DNA from 2 places in the Vreelandella profundi genome. Region 2 is predicted to be linked to the other one. Evidence: predicted binding sites of a transcription regulator. Region 2 holds the regulator's gene; the other holds the start of a gene.
What was found. Region 2 encodes sigma-54, which starts transcription at its own class of promoters, with help from an activator protein. Its sites were predicted from a motif close to TGGCACNNNNNTTGCTNT; they were not measured.
Positions count from the first base shown of each region.

Region 1: the regulator sigma-54 is predicted to act here: its motif matches at 3,192-3,209, upstream of KUO20_RS15380 (urease accessory protein UreD).

Region 1 is NZ_CP077941.1:3,360,478-3,365,626, reverse strand. It holds gene KUO20_RS15395 (TonB-dependent receptor domain-containing protein) at 1-2,051, opposite strand, end outside; gene KUO20_RS15390 (DUF2946 domain-containing protein) at 2,128-2,562, opposite strand; gene KUO20_RS15385 (DUF1272 domain-containing protein) at 2,685-2,927, opposite strand; gene KUO20_RS15380 (urease accessory protein UreD) at 3,251-4,168, shown strand; gene KUO20_RS15375 (urease subunit gamma) at 4,206-4,508, shown strand; gene KUO20_RS15370 (urease subunit beta) at 4,532-4,852, shown strand; gene ureC (urease subunit alpha) at 4,849-5,149, shown strand, end outside.
Region 2 is NZ_CP077941.1:1,337,370-1,342,518, reverse strand. It holds gene lptC (LPS export ABC transporter periplasmic protein LptC) at 1-530, shown strand, start outside; gene lptA (lipopolysaccharide transport periplasmic protein LptA) at 542-1,033, shown strand; gene lptB (LPS export ABC transporter ATP-binding protein) at 1,045-1,794, shown strand; gene KUO20_RS06145 (RNA polymerase factor sigma-54) at 1,918-3,330, shown strand; gene hpf (ribosome hibernation-promoting factor, HPF/YfiA family) at 3,477-3,785, shown strand; gene KUO20_RS06135 (PTS sugar transporter subunit IIA) at 3,790-4,260, shown strand; gene rapZ (RNase adapter RapZ) at 4,323-5,149, shown strand, end outside.

The DNA.
Region 1 (5,149 bases), 1.6 Mb from region 2:
GTGTCGAACACGTTATCCACCCCCATACTCAAGGTCAGGTGGTTGCTTGCCTGATACGCGCCGTTAAGCGAGAACACCCCGAAGCCTGAGGACGATTCCAGGTCCTGGCCGACGACATTGCCTTTTTCCAGCGCAGTGCGGTTTTGTGCCGCAACGCCACGCCATAGGCCACCCACGGAGTAGGCATCGCGTGCATAGGTCAGGCCGACATTCGCTTCCAGCGGCGGGATCTGGGGTAATGCTTCATCGTCATTGGCATTTCGCCCCCAGGCATAGGCCAGCGAGGCATTGCTTACCCAGTTGTCGGTTATTTGATAGCTGGCGCCCACTTCGGCACCCGCAATCTGGGCATCGATGTTATCGATTTGAGTACCGCCCATACCCGCGGTGTTGTAATCGAACAAGATGAAATCGTTAACATACCCGGCATACCCTGACACCCATGCGCTTAGGCGCTGGTCGTTGTACTGCGCGCCGATATCCAGCTGGGTGGTTTTTTCGGGTTGAACACCGTCAAAGGCATTCACGCTACCGGCCGGGCCTGCCTGGCTGGAACTCAGTTCCCAGTAGTCGGGAAAGCGTTCCACATGCCCAATACCGGCATACCAAGTGACCGGTGCTGAGGTTAAATCCTGCTCGTAGCGGATAAAGGCGCTGGGCAGGGTGTCGCGGCGGGTGAGCCCGGCAGTATCCGTGTCCAGGCTTTCGTCACTGACGCGATAGCGGTCCAAGCGAGCCCCACCAATAAGGCGATCACGGTCACCGATAAAACGGGTGACTTCGCTGAAGGCGCCAAACTGGGTCTGCTCGTAGTCCGGCTGCCAGCGCTCGCCATCCAGATTGCGGTGTACCTGATGCTCAACATCGACACCGGCAGTCCACGTAGTATTCTCCCACTCCCACGTTGATGCGACGCGCGCGCTGCGGGTGCGGCGATCTAGCCGCATAGCCATGCCGTCACTCATGTCCATGCTGCCGCCCATGTCCATGCCGCCACCCATATCCATGCCGCCGCCCATATCCATGCCGCCGCCCATATCCATGCTGCCGCCCATGTCCATGCCGCCACCCATGTCCATGCTGCCCGGTGAACGTAGCGTGAAGTTATCCATAATATGGTCGGCATAGGCATAGTTGGCCTGCATTTCCAGGCGTTTCCAGTGCTCGCCTAAATTCTCGCGCTGGAAACGAATGCCCACGGTTTCGCGCAGGAATTTACTGCCATCCATACCCCGCCCGGCATAGCGCGCTTCACCGTCTCCTCGGCCTGCGGTGACTTCAAGCCAGGTATCATCGTCGGGTGTCCAACCAAGCGCTACGTCACCGTTCCACTTATCCCATAACGAGGGCACGGCGTTGCCGTCGCCATCCTGATAGTCATTGGCTTCGGATTGGTTGCCGGTAAGGCGCAGGTAGCCGTCTTGATTACCCATAGCGGCATCAATGCGGCGATCAAAGCGCCCATAGGTACCCAACATGACGCTGCCATCTATACGTACGCCAGCTTCATCGAACTCCTCCGGGCCGCGGTCAAAGCGCACCGTTGCCGCTGAAGCGCCAGGGCCCCACAGAACGGACTGCGGACCTTTGGTGACGGTGAGGCTGTCGTAATTTTCAGGTGAGATATAGGACGTAGGCGCGTCCATGCGCGCTGGGCAGGCGCCGAGCATCTGGTTGCCATTGGTAAGAATGCGCAACCGAGAGCCAAACATGCCACGGAAAACCGGGTCACCGTTGGTGCCGCCGTTACGAATGGCAGAGAACCCGGGGATGGTCTGCAGATAGTCGGCGCCGTCGCTGGCAGGGGCCGGTTGTCGCGGTATGCGCGGGTCGGTTTCCACCGTGAGCGGTGAGCTTAGCGGTACGGCGGTCACCACCATCGTATTCAGCGAATGCTGATGCTCGTGGTGAGCGGAAGGCGACTGCGCCCATACGCCTTGGACAGCGAAGCCTGATGCCGCGGCGATGCTTAATGTCAGTGCGTGTCGTTGAAAACGGTTTTTCAAGCGGGCAGGCGTAACGACGCCATGCCCAATAACTGGATGCGACATGATGATCCCTTTTTCTTGGTATACACAGCCGCCAGCCAGAAGCGAGCTTCAGGCTGAAAGGGCTGATGATGTGGCGTTATACAAAGCGGAAAAAGGGTGGGGCGCGCGTTAGCGCGTGGGGGTAGTTGTCGCAGGACTGCATCGCCTGCTTCGGTTGCGTCAGCAGAGTGTTATGCTTGATAAACGCCTGCAGGCTGATCGCGGGAAGAAAAGTATGCGTTGTCGGAAACTGCTGCCAGACCGCGCAATAGCCACATTGGTGGAACCAGGTGAAAATAGGTTCTAGCGTTTCAACGTGACTCGTATGATGCTGATGGTTATTACTTGCTTGCGGGGCCGCGTGTTGATGATGGTCGCCAGTGTGGTGACTAGCTTTGTGATCAGCGTGATGCTCCCCGTTGGCCTGATACTGCGAAATGAGCGGCCCCACCAGCAGCAGACTCATCGCCACAAACGCTATAAAAAGCGCTGTGCGATACCAGAGCCTGTCTGCAGAACGTTGTAATTGCACGAAGCCATCTACCTTGGTGGGCAGCAGAGCAGTTGCTGCTGGAGCGAGAAGTAGATGTTATCGGAAAGCTTCCAAATGAAAAGTAGCCAGCCTGTGGTCTTTTGACACATAGCGGTAAACCGCTAGGCCCTGTTACCGCCGTGAGCTTTAACGATACGCTCGCTTGACGCCGGGTACTTCACCAGTAAGTGGCTGGGTCGAAGTGGGCGTTGTGCAAAGTTGCCCCCACAGTTTGGGCAGAGCCCATCCAACACGTCATTGGCACACGTTGGGCAAAACGTACATTCAAACGTGCAGATCAGCGCGTCTGCTTCAGGCGGTAAATCTTTATCGCAGCATTCACAGTTGGGGCGCAGTTCAAGCATGGGCAGGCTCCTATGTCAGTGCGTTAGAGAGCGTAGCTATTTGGCTATATTAACTAATGTTATGCCATTAACTGGCTAAGGCGAACAGCACTCTTTGTTAAGGCGGATGTTGCGTTAATCGAGAGTTGTGAATAACGCTAAGAGCATCTTTTTGGTGCATTAAATTATTTTTTTGATCGCTACTGGTGCAGGCGGGGCTGGTCAAAGATGCATTTTGATACCTAAGCCTATGTAAGCGTTGCTTTAAGCTGTCTTTCACTATTTTGGCGCATTAATTGCACTTGTTATTGAAACGCCTATTAAAAAGAGAGCAGCCGCGCCTCATGATTTTGTGCGACACCACAACACCGACGCTGCACGCTGACTCCGGGCATCGCTTTGATGCAAGCCGCCGCTGGGCGGCCTCGCTGGCATTAACGTTTGCTCAGCGCGGTGGCGCCACGCGAATGGTACAGGCGCGCCATCAGGGGCCGCTGCGAGTGCAGCGGCCTTTCTATCCAGAGGGGCGCTACATGGAAGGCAAGAGCGGTGCCTACGACGGCCCTTGCCATGTTTATGTGCTGCATCCGCCCGGCGGATTAGTGAGTGGCGATGCGTTAACCATTTCGGCCCAGGTAAAAAGCGGTGCCCATGCGCTGCTCACCACGCCCGCGGCCAACAAACTGTACAAAGCCGACAGCCAAGGCGTTGCCTGGACCCAGCACACTCAGCTAAACGTGGAAGACGACGCGATTCTGGAATGGCTGCCTCAAGAAACCATCGCCTTTGATGGCTCGAAAGGTGAGCAGCGCACGCATATCGCCCTGCACGGCAGCGCTCGCTGCTTAGGTTGGGAAATGATGGCGCTGGGGCGCCCGGCAAGCGATTTGCCCTACATTTCTGGGCGCATTGAACAACACTTTCGGCTCACGTTAGATGGCCGGCCGCTGTGGTTAGAGCGCCAGCCACTTGACCCGTTACACCCGCGCTTTGCAGGACGCTGGGGGCAAGGCGGCGCAACCGTACAGGCTACTCTCTGGGCGGTAGGTATTGCTGATGCACCTGCCGCTATTGATGCCCTGCGCGAAGCGCTGCCGGATAACCCCCGCTGGGCCGTCACCGTGCGTTACGGCGTACTGCTGCTGCGCTACTTGGGCCATTCACGCAATGAAGCCTGGGCGCTGTGTGAACAGGCCTGGCAGCTGCTGCGCCCGCGCTGGATTGAACGTGAAGCGCATACGCCGCGTATTTGGCTAACCTGATAATCACGCTTGTGCTACACCTGTGGAGAGACACCCAATGGAATTAACCCCGCGAGACAAAGATAAGCTGATGCTGTTTTCAGCCGCCCAGCTTGCCGAGCGCCGCAAAGCGCGTGGTTTGAAACTCAACTATCCCGAAGCGGTGGCGCTGATCAGCTTTGAAATCATTGAAGGTGCTCGGGATGGCCGCAGCGTGGCGGATTTAATGAGCTATGGCCGTGAAATACTTAGCCGTGAAGACGTAATGGAAGGCGTTGCCGAGATGGTTGACGAAGTCCAGGTAGAAGCCACGTTTCCGGATGGTACTAAGCTGGTCACTGTGCACACTCCCATCAACTAAGCGCCCCTCTTGGAGAAGATACGATGATTCCTGGTGAGTATCAGTTAAAAGAGGGCGATATCGAGCTGTGCGTGGGACGTGAGCGCATTACGGTAGACGTTGCGAATACCGGCGACCGGCCCATCCAGCTAGGCTCTCACTATCATTTTGCTGAAGCCAATCCCGCGCTCATTTTCGATCGCGTCAAAACACGCGGCTTTCGTTTAGACGTGGCAGCAGGCACGGCGATTCGCTTTGAGCCTGGCCAGACTCGTGAAGTCACGCTGATTCCCTTTGTCGGCAAGCGCGAAATTTACGGATTCCGTGGCGAAGTCATGGGTGCGCTCGATGGAGGTAAACAATGAAACCGGTTAATAAGATCAGTCGGCGGGCCTATGCCGACATGTATGGCCCCACGGTGGGCGACCGTGTGCGCCTGGGCGACACCGAGCTGTGGATTGAAGTTGAAAAAGACGCCACGCATTACGGCGATGAAGTGAAGTTCGGCGGTGGCAAAGTGATTCGCGATGGCATGGGCCAAAGCCAGCGTGTGGATGACATGGTGATGGATACTGTGATCACCAACGCGCTGATTTTAGACTGGTGGGGCATCGTTAAAGCCGATGTAGGGCTGCAAAATGGCCGGATCGCTGCGATTGGAA
Region 2 (5,149 bases):
TTTTTATCGCCCTGGGCGTGCTATTGGTGTGGCTTGGTCCTGGCGGGTCTCAAAAAATCGCTATCGATCCAGAAGCGCAGGCCCAAGAGCCAGGGCACGTACTTCAGGATGCTGAAATCACTCTGTTTGGCGACAACGGTAACGTCTTACAGTCACTAAAAACACCGCGCCTCATCCATACGCCGCAAAGCGGGGAAACCTGGTCTGAGAGCCCTCAGGCAACCCTGTATGACAGCGATGAGCGCCAGTGGCTAGCCAGTGCCGATGTCGGCACGCTTAATACCAATACTCAGGCCCTCGTTATGTCAGGCTCCGCGCGACTGATTGCGCCAGACGAAGGATGGCAGCTGGATACTGAAGAACTGCACTATGATGGTCTCACTCAGCATGCATGGAGCGAGGCACCGGTATTACTGCAACAGCCGCCCCAGCAAATGAACGCTTCACATATGGATGCATGGTTAAACGATAGCCAGGTCCGCTTATCTGACGGTGTGCGCGGCACTCATCCACCTGCCACACAACGCTAACAGGAGTCGCCATGAAAGCACTTATCTACACCGCCCTTTTTGCGCTCGCAGTGCCGCTATCAGCAGCAGCCCAAACCAACCAAGCGCCTGTGGAGGTGGAAGCCGACCGCTTAGATCTTGATCAGCGCGCGGGTACCGCCGTTTACACCGGGGATGTGAATATTCGCCAGGGCGAAATGCAGCTGCGCGGTGAGCGAGTGGAAATTCAACGCAATGAGGCGGGCGAGCTTTCGCGCGCAACGTCTACCGGCGAGCGTGCTTACTTACGCCATCAGGTCGAAGGACAAGAAGGCCCGACGGAAGGCTGGGCTCGGCGGATTATTTATCACGTCGCCGAACGCCGAGTGGAGCTCATTGATCAAGCTGAACTGACCCAGCAGGACGACACATTTACCGGCGGGCGGCTTGAATATTTCATTGACCGTGAAGTGATTCAAGCGCGTTCAGACGTTGACGGTAGCGAGCCCCAGCGTATCCGCATGACTATTCAGCCGGAACAATAGAGAGTCAATCGATGGCAACTGCTGACAATGCGCCGATAAAAACACTATATGCCCACCACTTGGCGAAAAGTTACAAACGCCGCCGAGTGGTTAAAGATATTAACTTGGAAATCTCCCAAGGCAGCGTCGTCGGCTTACTCGGCCCTAACGGCGCGGGCAAAACCACGTCGTTTTATATGATTGTCGGGCTGGTCAAATCTGACGCCGGCAAAGTGGGCATTGACGACTTAGATTTAACCCGCGCCCCGATGCATGAACGCGCAGCGGCAGGCATTGGCTACCTGCCCCAGGAAGCGTCTATTTTTCGCAAATTATCGGTTGCCGATAATATTATGGCGATATTAGAAACGCGCAAAGAACTCGACCGCCCAGGCCGCGAAGAGCGCCTGGAAGCCTTGCTTGAAGACTTCCACATCACCCATATTCGCGACAATCTAGGCATGAGCCTCTCAGGCGGGGAGCGCCGCCGTGTAGAAATTGCCCGCTCGCTAGCAACTGAACCCGCCTTCATCTTGCTAGATGAGCCCTTTGCCGGGGTTGACCCCATTTCAGTGGGCGAGATTAAAACCATCATTCGCGCGCTAAAACAGCGCCATATTGGCGTTCTGATTACCGATCATAACGTCCGTGAAACGCTGGACATTTGTGATATCGCTTACATTGTCGGCGATGGCCATATCATCGCCAGCGGCCCCCCGGCGTCGATCCTCACTAACCAGCAAGTCAGGGATGTTTATCTGGGCGCAGATTTTCGTCTGTAGGCTTATTTTTGCCCATAAATCCCGCTTTATAACGCTTTAACTACCAATGGCATGCTTATTGCACTTGCACCCAGCCCCCACTCGCACTAGGGTAAAGCATTCCGATTAACGAGTGGTTCTCAAATGGTCATGAAAGCTTCTCTTCAACTGCGCATTGGGACACAGCTGACCATGACACCTCAGCTGCAGCAGGCCATCGCCCTGCTGCAGCTATCGACTCTGGACCTTCGCCAGGAAATTCAGCAGGCCCTAGATGCCAACCCTATGCTGGAACAGGAAGATGAGTTCGGTGAAGAGGCCGTGAGCGAGCCTAAAGAGGAGGAGTGGTCAGAGAGCATCCCCACCGAGCTTTCCGTTGATAGCGACTGGTCGGACACCTATCAAGACCTTGGCGGCACGGGCAGCAGCAGTGAGGGCCCTGATTTTGAGCGCCAGGCTGCCGAACAGAGCCTTCACGGCCACCTATTGTGGCAACTCGCCATGACCGATTTTAGCGCGCGTGAGCAGCTGGTTTCCGAGAGTCTCATCGACGCCCTAGACGCCAACGGCTACTTGACCCAGCCGCTTAATGATATTCGTGAAGGGCTACGCGCCCAGGGTATTGATGGCCTTAGCCAGCGCGAAGTGGAAACAACATTACTCAAGCTGCAGCAGTTCGAGCCCACCGGTATTTTTGCCCGCGACCTGCGTGAATGCTTGATGCTGCAGCTCGCTGCCCTGCCAGATGATACGCCGCTGCTGGTGCCTGCCCGCAGGCTAGTGCGCCAGTTTCTTGAAGCGCTCAGCAAAGATGACATGCGCTTACTCAAGCGCCGCTTAGGGCTCGATGACGAGCAGCTAGCCAATGTTATCCAGCTAATTCGCAGCCTAGATCCACGCCCAGGCAGCGCTTACGGCGTGACCAACGACAGCTATATCACGCCCGATTTAGTAGTGCGTCATGATAATGAGGGCTGGCATTTAGAACTCAATCAGGACGCCCTGCCTCGGCTGAGAATTCAACCTGACTACGCCAGTTTGATAAAGCGTGCGGATAAAAGTCAGGATAATCAGTTTTTGAAAGAACACCTGCAGGAAGCGCGCTGGTTAATTAAGAGCCTTTCGAGTCGTAACGACACGCTGCTGCGAGTGGGCCGTGAAATCATTACCCGTCAAATCGGCTTTCTCGAACACGGCGAAGAATCCATGAAACCGCTGATTTTGGCCGATATAGCCTCAGCCGTTGAGATGCATGAATCAACGATTTCACGGGTGACAACGCAGAAATATATTCATACGCCGCGCGGCGTGTTTGAACTGAAATACTTTTTCTCTAGCCAGGTGAGCGGCCAGGATGGCGACAGCCACTCCAGCACCGCGATACGCGCCCGCCTGAAGAAACTGATTCACGAAGAAGCCCCCGGCAAGCCGCTTTCGGATAGCCGCTTAGTGACGTTATTAGAAGAAGGCGGCATTCAGGTTGCGCGCCGCACGGTAGCCAAATACCGTGAAGCCATGGGCATTCCCTCTTCCAGTGAGCGGCGCCGTTTACGCTAGGAGCTGCCAGGTTTCAGCGAAACTCTCGACAAGGGCTTTGCAACGGAGCAAAAAGGGTTACAATCAAAAGGGCTACATATCTAAGTACTAAGTACAGTCCCTAAGTACCGTTCCTAAGTACAGCCCGATAGATAAGGAGTACGTCAATGCAAGTAAATATCACTGGTCATCACGTAGAACTGACTGACGCCTTGCGTGACTATGTTAATGAAAAGCTTGAGCGTGTTGAGCGTCATTACGACAATATAACCACGGTGCAGGTCACCCTATCGGTGGAGAAAGAACGCCAGCAGGCAGCCTGCACACTGCATGCAGCAGGTGCTGATTTACATGCAGAAGCCCTAGACAGTGATATGTACGCCGCTATCGATGCGCTGGCGGACAAAATTGATCGTCAACTCGTTAAACATAAGGAAAAAGCACAAGCCCGCGCCCAAGGCGCTGGTGTGCGTTAATTCAATGACGTTGGAAACCATACTCCCCCCAGAACGCGTTCTCTTCGACGTACCTGGGGGCAGCAAAAAAAGGGTGCTGGAATTTTTCAGCACCTTTATCGCCCAAAATACGCCCAGCCTCGATAGCCAAGAAGTGTTCAGCCGATTAATCGGCCGAGAGCGCCTAGGTAGTACAGGAATTGGCAACGGCGTGGCTATTCCCCATGCCCGCAGCCCTCACTGTTCTACGCCTATTGCTGGTTTTTTAAAGCTCTCAGAAGCGATTGATTTTGATGCTATTGACGGCGACCCCGTTGATCTAGTGTTTGTACTTCTGGTACCGGAACAAGCGGACGACACACACCTCTCTTTGTTAGGCCAAGTAGCCACCGTCATGAATGATGCGGATACTCGCCAGCAGCTACGCAAAGCAGGCAGTCAGCGCGAACTACTTGATCTCATTACCGCTAAAATTCGTGAGCATTCAGCGGATTAAACGGCGATCACTGATCACCAAGCCCCCATTTAAGCCGTTGGATTAACGCGAAGAGAAACTCTATGCAACTGGTCATCATCAGCGGTCGTTCTGGGTCTGGCAAATCTATCGCCTTACAAGCGTTGGAAGACCTAGGCTACTACGCGATTGATAACCTTCCCGTCATGCTGCTGGGATCACTGGTCGACGAATTACGCGACCAGGGTGACCGTGCCCATTTGGCCGTCAGCATCGATGCACGCAACTTACCGGGGGCTCTTGAACGTCTGCCCTCGCTATTAAAAGAGTTGCGCCAGCGCACCATTGATTTTCAAGTCATCTACTTAACGACTGATGCCCGTATTCTTCTAGAGCGTTACTCTGCCACACGCCGCCGACATCCGTTGACGCGCAATAGCGAAATGACCCTTGAAGAGGCCATCAATAAAGAAGAAGAGACGCTGCACGACATACGTGATTTGGCCGATCTATTGATCGACACATCGCGACTGTCAGTACACGATCTACGCCGCCGCATCACTGATCAGGTGGCTCATCAACGGCGAGACCAGCTGACGTTGACGTTTGAATCGTTCGGTTACAAGCGTGGGGTGCCGTTGGATGCTGATCTCGTCTTCGACGTGCGTTGCCTTCCCAATCCTTACTGGGATCCAACGCTGCGGCAATCGACAGGTCGTGACGCCAACATCGTTGCCTTCTTAAAAGGCTATCCCGTTGTGGACGCCATGCGTGACGATATCCAGGCATGGCTTGAACGCTGGCTACCGGCTTATCAGGATAGCCAACGCAGCTATATGACCGTTGCTATTGGCTGCACCGGTGGTCAACATCGCTCTGTCTATATGGTGGAGCAGCTTGCAAAAGGCTTAGCGGCTCGTGTAGGCGAAGT